3 regions of the Sporolactobacillus sp. PKPK-6 genome follow, and region 2 is predicted to be linked to each of the others. Evidence: riboswitches for the same ligand, from Rfam matches in the RefSeq annotation. Region 2 holds a riboswitch; each other region holds the start of a gene.

Region 1 (7,154 bases), on a different contig from region 2:
CTGCTGTCTAAGCCCTCTAAAGAAGAGAGATTAAATCCAATTGCTGTTTCTGATTTTGGGTTAGCAATTAAGTTGAAGGTAAAAAGAACATCATCTGCCGTAATTGGCTCTCCATCCGTCCATTTTGCTTTAGGATTCAAATGAATCGTATAGATTTGATTATCTTTTGTGGTTATTGATTCAGCCAATTTAGGTTCAAATTTTAGCGGTGAAGTCATATCAAGGAACGGGTCAAACATGACACCTACAGCAAATTGTCCCGCCATATCACCATTGTTAATGGGATTAAAACCGGCTGGTGGATTGACCAGCCCTAAATAAATCGAATTTTTGACAGTGCTGGTGTTGGACGATGATGTCCCGCAAGCTCCGAGAAATAATAAAGTCATAGTCAGTAATACAGCTGTTAAAAATTTGATTGATTGTTTCATTGATTGTTTCATTGATTGGGCCATTAATAAATCACTTCCTCCAATTAGTTTACTTCATGGTCGAATAAAGCTAATAATCTCCAATTAATCTAGCTATTAAGGCGTCGAAAAAATTAGATTAATTTAATAATTAAAACTTTAACTGATGTAAGGTATAATAACAATGTGAACTATTCCACAAATAATTCTAGTAGAATATAAAATTTCACATAAAGGCGGTGCAATCATTGAACATTTTAGCCAATATTCAGGACTCACTTGCATCGTTATACGCAAGTGATTATGAAATTTGGATTCGTTTGAATCAATCGGAATTCAACCTGCTTACGCCTTCCTCTTCATCATCACAAGCACCGAAATCTGTTTTTTTTAAAGAAAGAGAAAGTTACATCATTTCCCGATTTCAATCGAAACAGGACATCTATTTAAATTTTCCCTCAATTGGGCAGATTGTTTTTCGTATTTTCAATGAAAAGAAACCTGACAGTGATGAACTCCGTCGGCTTTTCAATCTATTTTATTCACTGGTCGCTTTCTATCGTCAGCACTATACACTAGATATCATTCTAAAAAGTGTTCAAGATATTTCCGACTTGAAAAATCAAAGTAAACTCCTGACCAAGATTCTAGAAAATGCGCTTTCAGTTATTCCGGTTGCTAATGTTGGCATATTATGGATGTTTGATGCGAAAGAAAAGCGGCTGAAAGCAAAAGCATGGACAGGCGGACCGAATGAAAATTTACTTAAAATGAAAATGAAGCCTGGCGAAGGAATTGTTGGCAGTACATTTCTTGATCGTCGATCACGAATCTACACTGGTTATGCAAATATTGAACATGCCTCTGTAACAATGACTGACCAAAATATGCAGGAATTATTTAAATCCTATAATTTCAAGAATATGAAATCGGTAATAACCGTTCCTATTTCCGTTGCAAAAGAAACGATAGGCGTTTTAATCATTTATCAAAGTGGACACCATCCAATGCTCACCGATTATGACAAGAAATTACTCGAAGGATTTTCTGATCAAGTTTCGATTGTCCTTGCTAACCAACAGCTCTACAGTAATTTACAAAAACAAAACCAGTTACTTGTCACACAATCAAAAATTCATAAAACATTTATGGAACTTTCATTGGAAAGCAAAGGAATTCAAAATATTGCAGATAAATTGAGTGAACTCATTAATCTGCCAATTATGATTATCGATTTTAGCGATCATACAAATTATTTTTGTCGGCTAAGAAAAGATAGTTGGGACCAAACCGACCAAATGATCAAGACATTCAGCCATTTAAGAAAGCCTCAATTTCAATTTTTGTTCGATCAAACGGTCTCGTATTATATTCAGCCAATTATAGCCAATCATTCCTGTTTAGGCATCATCATGGTTAAAGTCGACGAAACGGCATTTCTAGATTACTGCAGGGTATCTGTAGAACAAAGCAGCTCAATCATTGCATTGGAAATGATAAGAAAACAAGCGGTCGTCGATTTTTATTATAAAAAAACGCATGATCTCTTTTTCTCTTTCTTAAACTGCAAAAGGAATACTCTTCTGCATGAAAAAGCGAGCGAATTAGGAATAAGTCGCCACGCAAACTTTCAGGCAATGATTATTCAGTTAAATACCGATGTTCAGGTCATTAATGTGCAAATATATAAACTCATATCAGAGATCAAATTAAGTTTTCAGGATCGAATTGCTGTGATCTATGGATATAACGCAAAGATCATTGTATTGTTCACACTAAAAAGCCAGAAAGATCAGACGTTTTTGATAAAAAAGATACAATTGCTATTGAATTACTGGCATCAAGATCATCTGCTGTCATTACGTATTGGAATAGGTACATGCTACGCTACCATCGAAAAAATTGAGAAAAGTTATCACGAGGCTGAAAAATCACTTGCCTACTTAGTATCAACAAATCAAACGGGAACGATGGCGTACAGAGATATTGGGGTTAACCGTCTATTTATGTATCAGCCAATTGAAGAAATCGACACATTTATTGATGAAGTATTCGGACCTTTAAAGACAAATAATCATCAGGATCATCAATTAGAAGAAACATTAATCGTTTATATGGAATCGAATTTATCTGTATCTGCTGCTTCAAAAAAGCTTCATATTCATATTAATACTATGTATCAGAGACTAAAAAAAATAGAAGAGCTTTTATCACTCTCATTCTCCGACCATACAAATGTGCTAAAACTTCAGCTGGCCTGCTACTTGCTCCGATATACAAATTTACACGACCAGGATATTCATTGAGCTTAGACTTATTAAAAGCCCTTGAATTTTATCTCGTTTTGTCGTAAACTACAAATCAATCGAATAATTTAACGATAATTTCTTATCTAGAGAAGTTGAGGGACTGGCCCGATGACACTTCAGCAACCGTCGTTTCACGACAAGGTGCTAATCCCAGCTGGCAAGATGTGCCGGAGGGATAAGAAGAGACTTGAACGCGCAGCCTTCTTCTCCCTGAAGAAGGCTTTTTTGTATAAAAAACGCTGAGTCAATGGAATCTCTCCGGACAGACCGTTACCACCAATTAGGCAGTTGTGAAAGAACCATTAAACCAGGAAATGATATTGAGGAGGAAACAGAAGTGACCGTAACCACTGCAAAACAAGCACCATTCAGATTTGATCAAGTAGGAAGCTTTTTACGTCCGGCCGAATTGAAAATCGCTCGGGAGAAATTTGACTCAGGAGAAATTGACAAGGCAGCATTAACTCAAGTAGAAAACGAAGAGATAAAAAAAATCGTTGAGAAGCAAATCCAATTGGGATTGAAGGCCGTCACAGATGGTGAATTCCGCCGCAGCTGGTGGCATCTCGACTTTCTCGCCGCATTAAACGGTGTCGAAAGCTATGCCCAAAATGCAAGTTATAAATTCAAAGGGGCAAAAACACGCGATACAAACGTGCGCTTCGTTGGCAAGGTTTCCTATAATCCGGAACATCCTTTTTTTGAAGCATTTAAATTTATGCAGAGCATCGTACCGGAAGGCATTCTAGTCAAGCAAACGATCCCCAGCCCGACTCTCTATTTCCGTGACCATCGCAGTGACGAAGCCGTTCATTTTTACGACTCACATGAAGAATTCTTGACAGATTTGGGTCTTGCTTATCATCAAACGATTCAGCGATTCTATGATCTTGGCTGTCGTTATCTTCAACTTGACGATACAACCTGGGCATTTCTGATCGATCAGATTATTAATGCCAAGAATGCTGAGGAGAAGGCAAAATATGAACAAATTGCCGAAGACAGTGTAACCGTAATTAACAAGGCTTTAGCGGGACTTCCTGAAGATCTGACCGTGACGACCCATATTTGCCGCGGAAATTTCCAGTCTACATTCCTGTTCTCCGGCGGTTATGGACCGGTTGCAAAATACCTTGCTCAACTTAATCTCGACGGTTATTTTCTCGAATACGACAACGAGCGTTCCGGCGACTTTGCTCCGCTCGGAGAGATTTTCAAAGAAGGCTCCAGTAAAAAAGTCGTCCTTGGTCTTGTAACCTCTAAATTTCCCGAACTGGAATCTGTTGACGGCCTTCAGAAACGAATTGAAGAAGCAACAGCGTATGTTCCATTAAAAAATCTCTGTTTGTCCACACAATGCGGCTTCGCATCGACCGAAGAAGGAAATAAGCTCACGGAAGCACAGCAATGGGCAAAAATAGATCTCGTCGTCACTACCGCAAAAAAGATCTGGAACAACGTCGATTAACACCATTATCAAAACCGACTTATTTACAAACATGTCTTTATTAAATCACAAACCGCTCAGTCCTATTCCGACTGAGCGGTTTGTTTATCACAGAATTCTTTAACACGTTTTCCTGTGTTTTTTTCAGTTTATCGTTATCTTGAATTACAGACTCAGTAACTTCTTTTACGGCAAAAGGTTCAACAAAGTCTAGGCGCAAAAAAATTACGTATCCAAATGCATCCGCTGCCGAAACTCCTTCACTTTGCTTCTGCTGACCGGAATTTCAGCTTTAAGATCATTCAAACGTACGATATAGGTCTGATTAAACCACGGAACAATTTCACGTATTTTGGAAAGATTGACTGAATAAGACCTGTGACAGCGAAAGAACAACTTCTGAGGCAGCATCGCCTGAAATTCGGACAGGCTCATTGGCATCGTATACTGCTGATCATTGGTATACACCAGCGTCACCTTTTCACTTGCTTCGGCATAATAGATGTCATCAACATCTTTGACAATAATTTTTTCATCATGACGCAGATTGATTCGCCGCGAACGGATCGTTTCGTCCTCAGCTGCTGCTTGCTCGCGGTGATCAGCCGTCTCACCTGTCAATCCATGATCACGCTGAAAGGCAGCCTCTAGTTTAGCAAGCATTGGCGCGATCCGCTTTTCATCATAGGGTTTTAAAATATAATCGAAAGCCTCTAGTTCAAACGCCTTTGCCGCGTGCTCTTTATAGGCCGTAGTGAAGATAATATACGGCTTCCGTTTGAATTTGCTGATGTTGCTCGCCAAAAGCATACCGTCAAGAGACGGAATATTGATATCTAAAAAAATCGCATCGGTCTCGTTTTCTTGTAAAAATCTCAATACATCAAGACCATCTTCAAAGCTGTCTGTAATTTCAATCGAACTGTATGTTTTGATTAAAAATTCAAGTTCATCACGCGCTAATTGTTCATCCTCAACAATAATTGCTTTCATTAACCCACCTTCTTAATGTCGAAATAAACATCAGTTCCCGGTGTCAAATGATGAATGATCAAACCGTTCCCATAAATTAATTTTACGCGCTGATGAACATTTAGCAAACCGATTTTCTTTGCCGGCATTTGGTCTTGATACAAATGATCAATCGTTGCCTGATCAATGCCCGGTCCATTATCCCTCACATGAATACGAACACAATGGCTCAATGCCTCGACGCTTATCGTGACCTTGCCTTGTCCGCCTGCTTTCAGTGCTCCATGCTTAATCGCATTTTCCACGAGCGGCTGTATTAGAAGGCTGGGAATTTTTAAATCGACCGGATCCAAATCATAGGCTACTTCCAGTCGGTGACCGAATCGCGCACGCTCGATTTCGACATAGTCTTTCACCTGCTGAATTGCCTCATCCATATCAATCAATTCGTCCGTGCGTTCAATATTTGAACGCATATATCTGGATAAATGAATAATCAATTCACGCGCTTTTCCCGGATCTCTGCGCGTCAGAGACGCAATCGTATTGAGTGCGTTGAAGAGAAAATGCGGATTAATTTTTGACTGCAAGGCCCGCAGCTCCGCCTTGCTTGCTGCCTCTTTTATTTGTTCCATTCGAGAGATCTCCAATAAAGTTGAGATCATTTGCGAGAGTCCGATCGCGAGTGTCTGCTGAGAATAAGTCATTTTTGTCGCCTTGCAATAATATGTCTTGAGCGTTCCTGTCACTTCATCCTTTTCCTTTAACGGAATGATCAGTACCGATTGAATTTGCGGCAAATGATGCTCCGACGAATGGTTGGAGAAGGTGATATGCCCTTGACTGATCACCTTTTTCGTCAAATCGCTGACGATGTTTTTACCAACCGTGTACCGCTCCTCTCCGAAACCAACATACGCGAGTACCGATTCCGTATCCGTCATAGCCACAGCGTCTGCATGAATTTCTTCTCTAATGATGTTGCAGATTTTTGCCAGAGAATCCTTATTAACGGAACGAAAATAAGGAAGTGTTTTATTCGCAATATCCAAGGAAAGTTTCGCCTGCATCGCGGCAATTTTCTCCTTTTCTCCTTCGACACTCATGACCAGTAGGACGATAAAACCGATATTGACCTCACCCAAAATCATGGGCAGAGCAATTTGCGAGACAATACTCCAGCCGAGTTTAAACGAACCGGCCATCAAAAGGATGAGCACCATCGTTAACAGCTCGCAGAACATCCCGCCGGCGATACCATATATCCAACGCTGCGATTTTTTTACCTTTTTATGGATCCATACCGAAACCACTCCGGCAAACGAACTGGTAATAAAACACGGAAGTGCTGAAACGCCTCCTATATCAATCAAATAGCGGTGTGTACCGGAAACGATACCGGTAATCAAACCGACAATCGGACCAAATAAAATTCCGCTCGATACAATTGTTGCAATACGGACATTCACCAGTGATCCTTCCACATGAATTCCTGAATAGGTACTTAAAATGGCAAACAAACAAAAAATGGATGTCAGAATCGCAAGCTCGGATGCCGAGTGCTTTTCACGCTGCAATATCTCTTTAAAACGCGGAATTCTCGTAATTAAAAAAAGAAACACAATCAGCAATGCTGCTCGCTCAAATAATTGAAACAGCATGGTCACAAACGATGTCATAATGAATTTCACCTGCTCTCAGTTCGTCCTGATAACGATTTCATTACCATTTTAACAGACTTTTTTGGACCTGTATCGCTACTTCTTTTAAACAACAAAAAGTTCTGCCTCAAACATCGACCGTTGATGCTTGAAGCAGAAGCCTTTGCAAAATCTCACAAGCCATCTATTTATATGACCCATTTTTCATCCTCAAAAATCTATTATCTTCTCTCTTCCTGTATTTTACGTGCGGCGAACAAAGGAGCACGTTTCGTACCTGGGACATGGAGCAGCAGCGCAACAACAGAGGCAGCAGCGCAAAGCAGCGCAATGAAGTTGAACGTTGGCGCAAATC
Region 2 (7,154 bases):
CTTGTCTACTCCTTTCAGGCTCACATTCGAAACAAAAGTTCACTTATTCCGCAATTTCGAAATCAATCGCAAGAGAATCCACAAGTCCGACTTCTTTCAGGTATGAAACACAAGCCTGATGCTCAGGTGACGGTGTATAGAACTCATGGTCTTTCTTGGAACGAAAACGCGTGGTCAGCGCCATTGAATAGCCTTTGCCGCGTGTCGAGTAATTCTGTCCGGATTGGATATCAAGAATACCCGGCAGTTTATCCTTTAATTCGCGCAGTCTGCGTGCGCCTTCTTCTTTTTGCGCTTCGGTTGTTTCGTCACTGAATTTGAAAAGCACAATATGTTCAATCATCAATAACCCTCTCTTCAACATGTTCTCTAACACTCGTCTGTTCCTATGATAGCATTTTTTCATCTGTACATGCTTATTTTAAAGATCTTCACACAGATGAATGATTTTTTCTTTTTTTCAGGCAAACAAAAAAGAAAACATGGTGATTGCTCAGATCATGTCTTCTTCTCATCATTTGTTTAAGAATTTCAGTATTGAATCTTAAAGAATTGCACTTGCGCCTTTGCCTTGTACTGCGCGTTTCTGTTCTTTTTCCTTAATATATCGAACCAATTCAACGGTCATTGAGTAATGGGTCATCGGCGTGATCAAATAAATGCCTCTGAAATGTTCCATCGCAGTATCAATCAATTCACGGCAAATGTTCAGACTTACGCGGCGTGCCTCTTCTTTTCCTTGAGCAGCAGCCATTCGAGCACGAACATCGTCGGGCAGTCGGATTCCCGGCACTTCATTATGAAGAAATTCAGCATTGCGACTTGAGGTCAGCGGCATAATGCCAATATAGATCGGTGCAGCGAGATTTCGCGTTGCTTCACTGATTTCGATGATTCGCTCCTTATCGAAAACAGGCTGCGAGATAAAGTAATCGGCACCGCATTCTACTTTGCGTTCCAAACGCTGTACGGCGCGATCCAAATTACGCACATTTGGATTGAAGGCTGCCGCCACCCGGAAATGAGTCGGTTGCTTCAGACTTTTTCCAGAGTATGAAATACCGCGATTGAACTGTTTGACCAGCTTAATCAGTTCCATTGACGACACATCGTATACCGAGGTTGCACCGGGGAAGTCTCCGATTTTCGTCGGATCACCGGTGACCACCAAAAGATCATGCAAACCGAGCACGTGCAAGCCGAGCAAATGCGACTGCAACCCGATCAGATTCCGATCTCGGCAGGTAAGGTGTACAAGCGGAGAAACACTGAACCGTTCTTTAATCAGCTTGCCGACTGCAGCATTGCTGATTCGCGGCGAGGCAAGCGAGTTGTCGGCCATTGTAATCGCGTCTGCTCCCGCCTCCTCAAGTGCTTTGACTCCTTTAAAAAAGTGATCGGTATTCAGGTGACGCGGGGTATCAAATTCAACAAATATGGATCGTCCGCTCATGACCTTTTTATAAAGCGGCGAATCGGGAACCGCATCATGGCCGCTCACTTTAATAACTTCAGGCCGTTCTGCAACCCTTTTCGACTCTAGGGGTTCAAGCTCTGCAATGCCTTGTTTGAAGGCTTGGATCTGCACCGGTGTCGTGCCGCAGCAGCCGCCGAGCAGCCGAACGCCTTCATTACGAAAATCGGCCGCATATTTTCTGAAATACTCAGGCTCATTTTCATAATGCAGCTTGCCTTCGCGGTAATCAGGAAGACTGCTGTTCGGATATGCAGAAAGAAATGCTTTTTTCGGCAGCGGAATGCCGCGCAGCGCTTCAATCATATGGAATGGACCAAGCCTGCAGTTCGTGCCTACAACGTCTGCGCCGAGTGCTTCCAGTTCCCTTAACGCTTCTGAAAGTGCCATTCCATTTAACAATACGCCCGGCTCCTGCATCGACACATGCGTAATGATCGGCTGATCGGTCATCTTGCGTGCAATCTTCAGCATTTCCCGAAGTTCATCAAAGTCGTAATAAGTCTCAAGTAATAGTCCGTCGACACCTTCATCAAGCAATGCATATGCTTGTTCACTGAATCCTGCGCGAATGTCTTCAATAGCCAGTGATTGCTTTTGGAACCCGCGAATACCGCCGATTGTGCCAAGTACATAGGTTTCCGGTTTTGCCGCTTCCTTAGCCAGCTTCACCGCCGCGCGATTAAAAACAGTGACCTCATGCTTCAGTCCATATCGATCGAGCTTGATTTGATTTGCTCCATAGGTATTCGTCTGGATCACATCGGCGCCTGCATTAATATACGCTTCATGAACATGCTTCACTTCTTCAGCCTGAGAGACATTGAGTTCCTCAAAACATCGGTCAATTCCATACGAGTAAAGCAGCGTGCCCATCGCGCCGTCACCGATCAATATTCGTTTTTTTAATTCATCACGAATCGATTGCTTCATTAATCTACGCTCCTTACGGTCACCTTCTCATGATTTCGCACAAAATCAAGTGCATTACTGAAATCGCGAATAAGATCTTCAGCATCCTCAAGGCCTACTGATAAGCGCAAAAGTCCGCTTCCGATGCCTGCCTTTTCACGCTCTTCCTCATTCAACTCTGCATGCGACATTTTCGGCGGATACGAGAGAATCGATTCCACCGCACCGAGACTGACTGCGAATACGGGCAGCTTTACATGATTGACAAAGGTGCGCGCGGCTGCCTCGTCTTCCAACTCAAACGACAGAACCGCGCCGCCTGAAGCTGCCTGCTCAGCGTGGAGTTTGGATCCGGGGTGATCAGACAGACCTGGATAAAATACGTTGCGGACTTCCGATTGCGTCGTGAAAAATTCGGCGACACGCTGCGCCGAATCCGCTGATTTGCGAATACGGACGTCAAGGGTTTTCAGACCCCTGAGGAGCAGCCAGGAATCCTGAACACCAAGAACGGCACCAAGCGCATTTTGGAGAAAATAGACTTTATCTGCAAGCTCTTCCGTGCGCGCAACGGCAAGACCGGCAACGACATCGCTGTGTCCGGAAATAAACTTCGTCGCACTGTGCAGGACAAGATCCGCCCCAAGTTCGAGCGGTCGCTGGAATACAGGAGTCATGAAGGTGTTATCAACGAAGGTCAAACATCGATGCGCTTTAGCTAGTTTGACAACAGCTCGAATATCCGTCACGGCCAGCGTCGGATTGGACGGTGTTTCCACGTAGATCACCTTTGTATTTGGACGGATTGCCTGCTCTACCTCATCAAGGTTTGTTGTGTCGACAAACGTATGATCAATTCCGAAACGACCGAGGACCTGGGTCAGAATCCGAAAGGTACCTCCATACACATTCTTCGGAACAATGGCGTGATCACCCGCAGAAAGGAGTAAAAATGCCGTAGAAATCGCAGCCATTCCAGACGCGAATGCAAACCCGCGAACGCCGCCTTCCAAGGCAGCAATCGCATCTTCAAGTGCTTCACGCGTTGGATTTCCGGACCGTGTATAGTCATACTTACCATAATGATCAAAGTCCTTTTGATGAAAGGTTGATGATAAATAAACAGGCACATTTGCCGCCCCTGTTTGTGGATCGACAGCAACCGTTTCTTTTATTAGTTTGGTAGAAAAATGAATCGATTCACTCATGTGCGGTCACCTCTTCTTTTAACGTCTGAAATGCTTGATTCAAATCGCTAATCAAATCGTCCGGGTGCTCAATACCGGTCGAAAGACGAAGCAATGAATTAGACAGGCCGTATTCAAGACGCAGAGCTTCGGGAATATCTGCATGAGTCTGCGTTGCCGGATAGGTAATCAGACTTTCAACACCACCGAGACTTTCGGCAAAGGTGATCAAGTGCAGCGATTTGAGAAAAGGTTCGACATAATCCGGCGCGGTTAATTCAAAGCTGACCATTCCGCCTTTGCCTGGATAAAGCACCTTGGTCACAAGCGGCTGCTTCTCGAGATAGGCAACAATCTTGCGTGCGTTCTCCTGATGCTGGCGCATACGCAGGGCGAGCGTTTTCAAGCCACGTATCAGAAGCCACGAATCAAACGGATCAAGAACCACGCCACATGAATTATGATAGAGTCGCAGTTTCTCAGTAACTTTTGTTCGATTTGAGATCACAAGACCTGCAAGCACATCATTATGTCCGGCCAAATATTTTGTTGCACTGTGCACGACAATGTCGGCTCCCTGTTCAATCGGGCGTTGCAGAATCGGTGTGTAAAATGTATTGTCAACGATAAGCAGCAATTCATTTTTTTTCGTAATCTTTGCGATTGCCGATAGATCAACCTCGTGCATCAACGGATTGGTCGGTGTTTCAATGAAAATTGCTTTTGTCTCCGGACAGACAAGATCAGCTAATTCACCCAGATTTTCGCCGTCCCAATAAGAGAATGAGAGATGGTACTGCTTACTCAGAATCTCAAAAAAGCGGAAGGTACCGCCATAGAGATCTCTTGAAGCAATAATATGATCCCCGGAGCTGAATAATGAAAAAGCGAGCTGAATCGCGCTCATTCCTGAGCTGCAGGCAAAGCCCTCCTGACCGCCTTCTATATCGGCAATTGCCTTCTCCAAAATAGATCGTGTCGGATTGCCCGTGCGCGTATAGTCATAGCCTTTTGAGATGCCGATTCCTTCATGTTTATAAGCGGTAGATAGATAAATTGGCGCGTTGACTGCACCCAATTCATCAAAACCATTCCCGATTTGTGTTAATTTTGTTTCTGTCTTATACGATGCCATGTCGCCATTCTCCCTTCAAAACAAATACATTTAAGTTCACCAGATAGATCGTGAGTCGCTTATACAATTCAAAAATAGGTAAAATAAAAAGCCTTCTTCGCAATAAGAAGAAGGCTTGGTTTGCCGGTATCTTCTTATCCCTCAGGCCGCACGCAGCCTGCTGGAATTAGCACCTTGTCGCCATTCGTAAATCAGCGACGGTTGCTGAAGCGTCATCGGGCCAGTCCCTCGGCTTCTCTTGATAAGAATCAAAATGTCTCATTCAGTTGTTGATTAGTGTACACTAGTGCGCCCAATTTTTCAAGGCCTTATTCGCACCGAAAAGCAGCTGTTCAATCCTGACCTGAGCTTTCATTTCCCAGCTGATTGAACGAAAACGCTGCAGCGTCCAGTCACTTTTATCTCGGCAGATCATCCTTATACTTTTTTCTCAAAGCGCTCAATTGATCCAATCTCTGCATATTTTTGTCTTGCTGTTTCTCACTGAGCGACAAGATCAGATTCTCAACCAGGTAAGTCGCTGCAATCATGGAATGGAATTCATCCTTTTCTCCGCGGCTCGCAAATAAAAGAGCGTCGAAGGCGTGGTGCGTCCGAAGCACCGGTTGATCGGTGATGACAATCGTCCGATAGCCTGCCGACGCCCCGTAATCCAGGAGCACGTCGCCTTCCTTCAATATTCGTGAAAAAGCAAAAATCAACACGACGCAGTTTTTGTCAATATGGACCAAATCTTCGAGCAGCTCGCTCCCCCATTTGCGCAGGATAACAACCGTTACGCCAAACCGAGCCAACCGGTAATTCAGCAATTCCGCAAGGCCGATCGATGGTCCCGGAGCATAAATGTAGAGCTTCTTCGCTTCCTGAATCAAAGCAACCGCACGCTCGAAATAAGCCTTGTTGAAATGATTCAACGTCACCTGCAGGAGCTGGACACTCTTATTCAAATGATGAATCTGCAATTTGGTGTGTTCAAGATCGTCAATGGTGTTCATCATTTTTTTTGCCGGCGTAATTTCAAGATCTTCTCTTAATTTCCGCTTGTAATCTTTCAAATTTTTAAACCCAATCATCATCCAAAAACGGGAAACAGAGGCAATGCTCACTCCTGATTCTTTAGCGATTTCTTTTTCAGTCAACAGCATAACTGCTGATTCATTGTGCTGCAGCCATTGGGCAATTTTCAGATGTGTCGGCGAAAGCAGGCTGATATTAATGGGACTGCGACTCATGAGATCACCTTTTTTTGCTTTCATCATAGCATTAGCGTCGCTGATTTCGCAGTTCTATGAAAATAAAATTACATTATTATATAAAATAATAATTTATTTACACTAGATTCACATGATTCCCACGGTTCATTAACAGTGATTTTCTATACTACAAGAGAAGTTAAAATTCAGGAGGGACACCAATGACGCAAATCAAAGAACGCTACACGCTGACCCAGCCCCAGAAAATGATGGTTTTTATCTTGTCGATGTCTTTATACGGATTATCCAACATGATTACCGAACTTGTACCGGAAGTAAATATCGGACCTGTTAATTTCTCAATTGAGTACTTCGCATTTATTCCTTTGACGCTGTGCATCCTGTTCCATCCTTTCTATGCCGCAATCGGCGCATCTGTCGGTGAAGTTATTTTCGGCGAAGTGATGCTCGGTCAGTTCAGCGGTTTCGGAGAAATAGAGAAACTGGTCATCTTCACCTTGGCGATGTATGTTGCCGGAATCATCGTTAACAATCCCAAGAGCCGGGTTCAAGTCGGCATTGCCGCAATGACCGGTGTGATTATTCACCAATTTCTCAATATGATTTCAGATATTACCAAGGTCTGGATCGGCGTCGATGACTTTGAAGCCGTTTCCGGTCTTCCTCAAAGTGTAGTTGCAATCGAGGGCTTCTCATTCCTGAATGACGTGCTGTTCTCGGGGATCCTATTTGCCCTCCTGCCAACGCTCTACCTCGTTCCGCGTTTGTATGGAAAAATCGAACCGCTGCTCGGCATGAAGCCGCGCGATAACAAGACCAAATATCCGATCAGCGGCATCCTTAAACCACGTTTCATCATCATCGGTGTCCTGCTTTCGGCTGTCGCGATGGGATGCGAGTTCCTGTCTGAAGCCGGGATTGATATCTTTGAATGGGAAGCAGAATTTGGAGACACGGCAATTTGGATCAGTCTGGCCGCAGCCGCTGTCGTTGCCCTGATCACCATCATTGTACTTGTTACAGGAAAAAACAAAGCGAAGCGCAGTATGGCCAATGAATGAACTCATTCATGTGGAGAACGTGACCTTTCAATACCCAGGCGCCGAACATCCGGTTTTAAAAAAAATGAACTTATCCGTTGAAAAAGGCGCGTTTCTTGCGGTAATCGGCAGCAACGGAAGTGGAAAATCAACCCTGTGCAAGCTCTTTAACGGGTTGATTCCCCATTTTTA
Region 3 (7,154 bases), on a different contig from region 2:
TTTCGGATCGTACCCCGCATGTATTTTCAAAGTATCAAATCGTTTCTCCGATTTCTCCGTCATCTCTAGTCCCCATTTCTCATTCAAAAAATTCCCATGTACAAATTAGAGATATGACTGATAGGGAATATGCAATCGTTCTGAGACTTCAGCCATTTCTTTCAGTGTTTCAGGATCGATGGGAATCCCATTTTTCAGGCGGTCTTCAAACGCAGCAGCTTCTTTGTCGCCATGTATGTAAATCTTCTTCCCAGGTTCAGTTGGAAGGTTCCGAATGCGTTCAAGCATAGCAGATAATGCTTCTGAAATATCGCTTGGATCACCAAACAAACGAAGATCGATCGCAGTAAAAAAGTGACTGATTCCCTTTGTCTTGCCACTGCCCAGATCAGCAGAAAGATGTCCTTGCGACAGAATCGACGTTAAAATTTCTACAATTAAAGAATGGCCAAATCCTTTGTATCCGCCATTTTCTTCTCCGCGTCCTCCTACAGGAAGCATTCCCCCTATTTTTGGATGCTTCGACAAATTTCCCCTCAACTTTTTCGCATCTTTGCTGATTTCATTGCGTTCATCAACTGCCCACGCTCCAGGAATCGTCTTTCCCTGTTTGGCATACATTTCGATTTTCCCAAGCGATACGACTGTTGTAGCTGCATCAAAAAGAAAATCATGGGGCTCGGCAGGCATTGAAAAAGCAAGCGGATTACTGCCAAGAAACGGCTGCATCGCATGAGTCGGTATCAAAAAAGGATTGGAATTCGTTGCGGAAATTCCCAGCATTCCTTTATCGCTCGCCATTTTAGCGTAATAGCCGGCCATTCCATAATGATTCGAATTGCGAACCGAGTCAATACCAATGCCGCTCTGTTCTGCTTTTTCAATCGCAAGACTCATCGCTGTTCCCGCCACGAGCTGCCCCATACTCTTGTGTCCGTCCATTACCGCGCTCACCGGCGTTTCCCAAATAACCTCAGGAATTGCGCCGACTTTAATGTCACCGGCAGCGATCTTTCGGTCGTACATCGCCAAACGCTGCACACCATGTGATTCAATACCGAACAGATCAGTGGTCACAATGGATTCGGCAATGATTGAACTGCTCTCTTCTGAAAAACCGTACGCCTTGTATATACTTTTCACCCATTGCTCGATGCTCTGATAATCGTATCGATTTCCCATCTTCGCTTACCTCACAAATCCCGATCGAGATACACGATGTCTTGCCTAAAATTCCAACCCTTTTTGCTCCAAAACTGCTTGCCTTCCTCATTATCAAGCACCACGAACAAACCAATCTTCGTAATCTGTTCTTTTTTAAAACTCGTACAGACTCGGTCAATTAAACGTGTACCGATTCCTTTTCCCTGCTGGTCCGGATCAACTGCCGTATGGTAGATGAATCCCTTGCGTCCATCGGTTCCGCCGAGTATCGTTCCGATGACCCGATCGTTATCGGCAGCGACGAAACAGGTTTCCGGATTCTTGCGAATGATCCGGGCAATTCCGGCGTAGCTGTTATCTAAGGATGCTAGATTCATGCCGGGCACCCGTGTCCATAGATCATAAGCGCCTTCATAATCCTCAGGAACCATCTTGCGAATCTCCATATCTTTTCAACTCCAAGTTATCTTTTTGCTTTTTTCAGTGCGCGCGCCAGATCCTCCAGCAGATCATCTGCATTTTCAATGCCGATTGCTAAGCGAAGCAGACCTTTTGTGATGCCGATTTTCTCCTGAAGTTTTTCATCAAAGGATTCATGCGTCATTGTTGCCGGCTGACAAATCAGGCTTTCAACCCCGCCAAGACTGACGGCCAGATCAAACAATGAGAGTGCCGCCACAAATTGATCCTGATCATAATTCGATGCAAGCCGAATGGAAAGAACGGACCCATGACCCGATGCCTGACGCTGCTGAATTTCTTTTTCCTCCTGCGAGTACGATCCGGGATAGTACAGGCGTTCAATGCCGGGATGAGTGCTGAAAAAATCGATAATCTTATCCGTATTCGCCTCTTGGCGATCCAAACGCACACTCAATGTCTTGATTCCTCGAATCAGTGCATAGGAATCGGTCGGACTCAGGATTCCACCGAGTGTATTCTGCAGAAATTTAAGCTTTTGCGCAATATCCTCTTGATTCGTTGCCACAAGACCGGCAATGACATCAGCGTGACCGCTCAGATATTTCGTTGCGGAATAAAGAACGAGATCTGCGCCAAGAGCGAGTGGATTTTGATAATAGGCAGTTAAAAATGTATTATCAACAATCAGCAACTTGCCTTTCTCATGCGCGATCGTTGCTAGCCGCTGAATATCGGCAACACGCAGCAGCGGATTCGACGGCGTCTCAATATAGAGTGCCGCCACATCATCATCTAAATCCTCTGCCCTCAGTTCATTAAAATCGTGCACCAATTCATAAGCGATGCCTCGATCCTTAAAAAGATTGCTGGCATAGCGATAGGTTCCACCGTACACATTGTTGTTCAGCAGAATTTTATCACCGGACTGAAACAGGCTGAAAACGGCGGACACCGCCGCCATTCCTGATGCAAACGCATAGGAATAACTCGCCTGTTCAATTTTAGAAAACAAGGTTTCGAGATTATTTCGTGTCGGATTCCCGCCTCGTGCATAGGCAAAGGACTGAAAACCATGCAGATCCTCTTGAACATAAGTTGTTGCTAGAAAAATCGGCGGTACCACTGCATGATTAGGATTGTCTTTCGCATCAATCCCTTTTACAATCAATGAATCTAGTTTCACTGTATTCATCCTCCTCGCAGTTCATTGCCTTTGTCTTTGAAAACTGAATGTTTTTAAATGCGTTCTTAGTATGCGCCACAGGTACGGCTGCATTGCTGAATGCTTCGCACTCCCAGGGCAGATAAATCGGCTCCCACATAAGCGATTGAATTAATTGAACAAAATTGATTTTCGCTATACTCATCAATGATCAACCTCCTATAAGCTTTAGTCCGAGACTTTTGCCCAGCGCGTCATTTGCGGCAACTAAGCTAAAAAAGGCAATAAAAAAATGCTTTCTTATGAGAATAGATAAGAAAACATGATGCGTCGGTTCTCTTATCTCTCAGTTTAAACTGCTGGAATTAACACCATACACTGTGTGCTGGTTGTCGGGTTTCATTGGGCCAGTCCCTCCGCCACTCTTGATAAGAAGTTTACTATTTAATTTTGAAAAGAACGTTTAGGTGATAAAACTGATGCACGCGTCACCGCTGAAACAATTCGCATGTGTTTACTAGGTAATATAATATTTTAAATTTATTATGTCAATGCTTTTCTGAATGTTTGATGCAAGAAATCAAACCGGCAGATGTTCACACGTATGACTTCTTGACCAATCGCATAGATCTGCTTCTCATCTTCTGCTTAAGAAAAAACGGGCAAAAAATTCCCGGTTCTTACTACCACAGGATGCAGTGACTTTCGCGTTGCATAAAGGACGTACTTTCACACGATGTGATGGCTTTCGCGTTGCATACAGGACGTATGCGTATTTAGCGAAAGTTCCTTTTTCGAAAGCTCCTTTACAGTTAGCAAAAGTTCCTTTGCTCCAAATGTGGTTTTTAATCATCAACCCCTTGCTTGAACAAACATTTCAATTTCATAACGCATTCTGGTCCTTAATTAAGTAACGAGTAAAATAAGCGGAGATTTTCCGCTTATATGCACCCTGAACATGTTTCGCCGGTAAATAAGGGTAATTTTTCCGCTTATTCAAAGCAAAACCCTTCATTTTCACGTTTATCGATTCGGATAAGGGGAATTTCTCCGTCTATTTCAGCTATTTTTTCGATCATTTTCTAAATAAGCGGAATTTTTCCGTCTATTTTTCAGATTGGGCACTTACCGGCGGGGCAAAATCAAAAACGTTCTTTGCTTGTCAGAGAAGCTGAACGGAGCCTTGCGATTATAGGTGTAGGGACATTTCTCAATAAAATAATCCCGTTTTTGTACTTTAAATCTTCACCAGGATAGGAATCAAACAAAATTTTTTTGGGGGTTGACAAGGATAATCGAATGGTTTAAATTTACCATCAACAAAGTAAGCCGTTCATCAGCTGCTAATCATTAAGACGTTAATGATCGGCAATGAACGGTTTCGCAGTGAGAATCGCAGCAGATCAATAGGTCTTGTCAGCACCTTCTTCATGCGATTTATTGCGGCCGCAATACTGCGTATCTGGTTAATCCCTTAATCAAAGAAAAGAGGTTTTGCACAAGAATACGAATTTTGCAGACACTGAACTTGATTGGTGTGCATTTACGAGTTGTTTTTTTTTAAGTTTAATACCAAGTAAATAGGGCTGTTTAGTTAAATTAATAAAAACTAATCTTTACCTAAACATTTGAGGGTTTGATTTAAGTAAATTGAATTTGCTCTACTTAGAGGGGGAAGCAATCAACATGGCGAAAAAAAGAAAAGCAAGCCGCTTAGTCAAATGGATTCTTTCAGTTGCTGTGGTTATTATTGTGGTACTTGCAACTGTGGTTTCCATTAACCAAATTACAGTGAACAAGAACAAAAGTTCAGCTACTGCAAAAGATGACAATTATGTATTAAAACTCGCAGACTCATCAGGCTTATGCGAAGCACCACAGCAAATTGCGATTGAGAAAGGGATTTTCAAGAAATACGGCGTCAAATATAAGAATGTCAAAATCGGAGACTTGTCAGGTACTGAAGCCCTAACAGCCGGAAAAGTTGACGCGACGAATTCGCTCCTTGCCAGCGTTGTGCAACCACTGACGAACGGTGCAGAGCTAAAGATTACAACCGGTTTGCATACAGGTTGTCTCCAGATCTTAGTAGGTAAGAATTCTAAAATTAAGTCGATCAAAGATCTTAAAGGCAAGAAAATTGGTGTGGGTACGGTAGCCGGCAGTCCGGCAACGTTTGCAAAACGCGTCCTTTCTTACAACGGATTAAATGTATCGACCAAAAACTCAGACGTACAATTTATTCAATATGATTCGGCCAGCTTGCCAATCGTCCTTAGTAAAGGGCAAGTAGACGCGATTGCTGTAGGCGATCCGGATACACAAATCGCTATTAAGAACTATGGCTTTACATCACTAGCTAGTTCCGCAACCACAGCACCATTTAATAAAGAATATTGCTGCGTCGCCTATGTTTCTAATAAATTAGCTAAAGAACATCCGGAAATCGCACGCAAATTCACCCTTGCATTGCAAGAGGCTGCAGAATGGATTGCCAATCATCAAGATGAATCCGTTCATATTCAAACAGATAAGAAATATATTGCCGGCGATGAAAAAACGAACTTGTCAGCATTGGAAACGTACAAATGGGAACCATCCTTTACAGATGCGAAAAAAGCGTTCAAACAAACGGCCGACAGTCTGCAGGATATCGGTGTCATCTCTAAAGATGTTGATACTCAGGCGCTTACTGACCACTCCTTCTTAAAATTTAAAGGGGTAAAATAACAAAATCAAAGAAAAGAGGGGATTTTTTTGGAGAAGGACTCGGTTTATATCAAAAAAATTACCCGGATAAAAGATCGCCAAATTGGTCGGGCTTACTTTGCAAGTATCGCAATCGCAATCAGTCTTATTGCTCAGCTGGCCATTCCTAAGAGTGATGTTTTGATAACCAAATCGCTGCCATGGTATACCGGGCTATTAATCATAGCGTTTGTCATCACGGCAGTGCTCGCAACCTATTATACTTTTTTCGGCGGGCTTGAGAAGTTCGTTTTTAAAAGCTACTTTATTGGTGCGGCATTTCTCGCACTCGGTTTATATAATTTAGTCACGCTGAAATTCGCGTTGATTAAACCCATTTTCTTTCCCGCTCCTGAAACGATTATCAATGTTCTGATTGTCGATGCCGGGTTCTTACTAAAATGCCTGCTTCATTCAGCTTTATTGCTTGCGTACGGATTAGGTATTGGCATCATCACCGGACTTGCTACCGGTATATTAATTGGCTGGTACTCATCGTGGAATTATTGGCTGGAACCACTCGTAAAATCAATAGGGCCGATACCATCCACTGTGTTTATACCGATTGCTCTGTCGGCTTTTGCGACCAGCTTTCAAGCAGCCGTCTTCTTGATTGCTTTAGCTTCATGGTTCCCGATCACTGTATTAACGCAATCCGGTATTGTAAACGTCAAAAAAACGTTTTTCGAGGTTGCCGATACGCTTGGTGCGACGGATTTTCAAAAGATTTTTCATGTTGCCGTACCTGGTGCTCTGCCAAACATATTCGTAGGCATCTTCAACGGAACATGCGGAGCATTCCTAACCCTAATGTCCGCCGAGATGATCGGGGTTCGCTACGGCATCGGCTGGTATATTAACTGGCAGCGTGAAATCATGTCTTATGCCAATGTTTATGCCGGTTTGGTTGTTATTGCAGTCAGCTTCTCACTGATGATTGCGATTCTCTTTAAAATACGCGACTATGTTCTTAGATGGCAAAAGGGGATTATTAAATGGTAGCTACAGGACAAATCACATTCAACAATCTTCGTAAAGTCTTCCCGCCGCGTACAGAGACCGGTTCACCGGTTGAAGCGTTGCATCATGTTAATGCAGAGGTTCAGCCGGGTGAGTTTATCGCACTAATCGGGCCTTCCGGTTGCGGCAAATCAACGCTGTTAAGGCTATTGGCAGGGCTGGAACATCCTAGTCAAGGTAAGATCTTGGTTGATGGCGATCTTGTTGAACGTCCCAGCCGAGAGCGTGGATTAGTTTTCCAAGACCCTACCCTATATCCATGGCTGACGATCGAACAAAATGTCGGCTTAGGACCAAAACTAGCGGGCGAATACCGTGAAAAGCGCGATTTGATCCAGCAATTCATTGATTTGGTCGGTTTAAAGGGATTTGAAAAGAATTATCCCTATGAACTCTCCGGCGGTATGCAGCAACGTGTTGCTTTAGCACGAACGCTGATCAATTATCCGAAAGTCTTATTGTTTGACGAACCTTTTGGCGCACTCGATGCTTTTACACGGATGAAGATGCACGATGAGCTTTTAAAGATTCGGGAACATACAGATATCACGATGGTCATGGTCACGCATGATGTTGAAGAAGCCGTATACTTAGCTGATCGTGTATTCACGATGACGCCTCGACCTGCTATTTTGAA

What was found. A riboswitch is a leader RNA that binds a small molecule or an ion and turns the genes downstream of it on or off. The one in region 2 is predicted to bind S-adenosylmethionine.
Region 1: another riboswitch for S-adenosylmethionine. It lies ahead of AC1MBV_RS03970 (vitamin B12 independent methionine synthase); the one in region 2 lies ahead of AC1MBV_RS16590 (PLP-dependent transferase).
Region 3: another riboswitch for S-adenosylmethionine. It lies ahead of AC1MBV_RS15260 (hypothetical protein); the one in region 2 lies ahead of AC1MBV_RS16590 (PLP-dependent transferase).

What each region holds. Positions count from the first base shown of each region.
Region 1 covers NZ_JBWXPA010000001.1:824,614-831,767, forward strand. Annotated here, with positions in the region: gene AC1MBV_RS03960 (ABC transporter substrate-binding protein) at 1-443, opposite strand, end outside; gene AC1MBV_RS03965 (helix-turn-helix domain-containing protein) at 659-2,716, shown strand; SAM riboswitch class I at 2,796-2,901, shown strand; gene AC1MBV_RS03970 (vitamin B12 independent methionine synthase) at 3,057-4,187, shown strand; gene AC1MBV_RS03975 (LytR/AlgR family response regulator transcription factor) at 4,392-5,159, opposite strand; gene AC1MBV_RS03980 (LytS/YhcK type 5TM receptor domain-containing protein) at 5,159-6,817, opposite strand; gene AC1MBV_RS03985 (L-lactate MFS transporter) at 7,021-7,154, opposite strand, start outside.
Region 2 covers NZ_JBWXPA010000003.1:99,718-106,871, forward strand. Annotated here, with positions in the region: gene AC1MBV_RS16575 (Dabb family protein) at 44-343, opposite strand; gene AC1MBV_RS16580 (bifunctional homocysteine S-methyltransferase/methylenetetrahydrofolate reductase) at 545-2,407, opposite strand; gene metC (cystathionine beta-lyase) at 2,407-3,594, opposite strand; gene AC1MBV_RS16590 (PLP-dependent transferase) at 3,587-4,708, opposite strand; SAM riboswitch class I at 4,840-4,956, opposite strand; gene AC1MBV_RS16595 (hypothetical protein) at 4,992-5,123, opposite strand; gene AC1MBV_RS16600 (MurR/RpiR family transcriptional regulator) at 5,107-5,940, opposite strand; gene AC1MBV_RS16605 (DUF8171 family membrane protein) at 6,123-6,983, shown strand; gene AC1MBV_RS16610 (ABC transporter ATP-binding protein) at 6,976-7,154, shown strand, end outside.
Region 3 covers NZ_JBWXPA010000002.1:904,605-911,758, forward strand. Annotated here, with positions in the region: gene AC1MBV_RS15240 (O-acetylhomoserine aminocarboxypropyltransferase/cysteine synthase family protein) at 1-63, opposite strand, end outside; gene AC1MBV_RS15245 (Ldh family oxidoreductase) at 106-1,182, opposite strand; gene AC1MBV_RS15250 (GNAT family N-acetyltransferase) at 1,194-1,610, opposite strand; gene AC1MBV_RS15255 (trans-sulfuration enzyme family protein) at 1,628-2,770, opposite strand; gene AC1MBV_RS15260 (hypothetical protein) at 2,736-2,954, opposite strand; SAM riboswitch class I at 3,086-3,184, opposite strand; gene AC1MBV_RS15265 (ABC transporter substrate-binding protein) at 4,436-5,479, shown strand; gene AC1MBV_RS15270 (ABC transporter permease) at 5,507-6,499, shown strand; gene AC1MBV_RS15275 (ABC transporter ATP-binding protein) at 6,493-7,154, shown strand, end outside.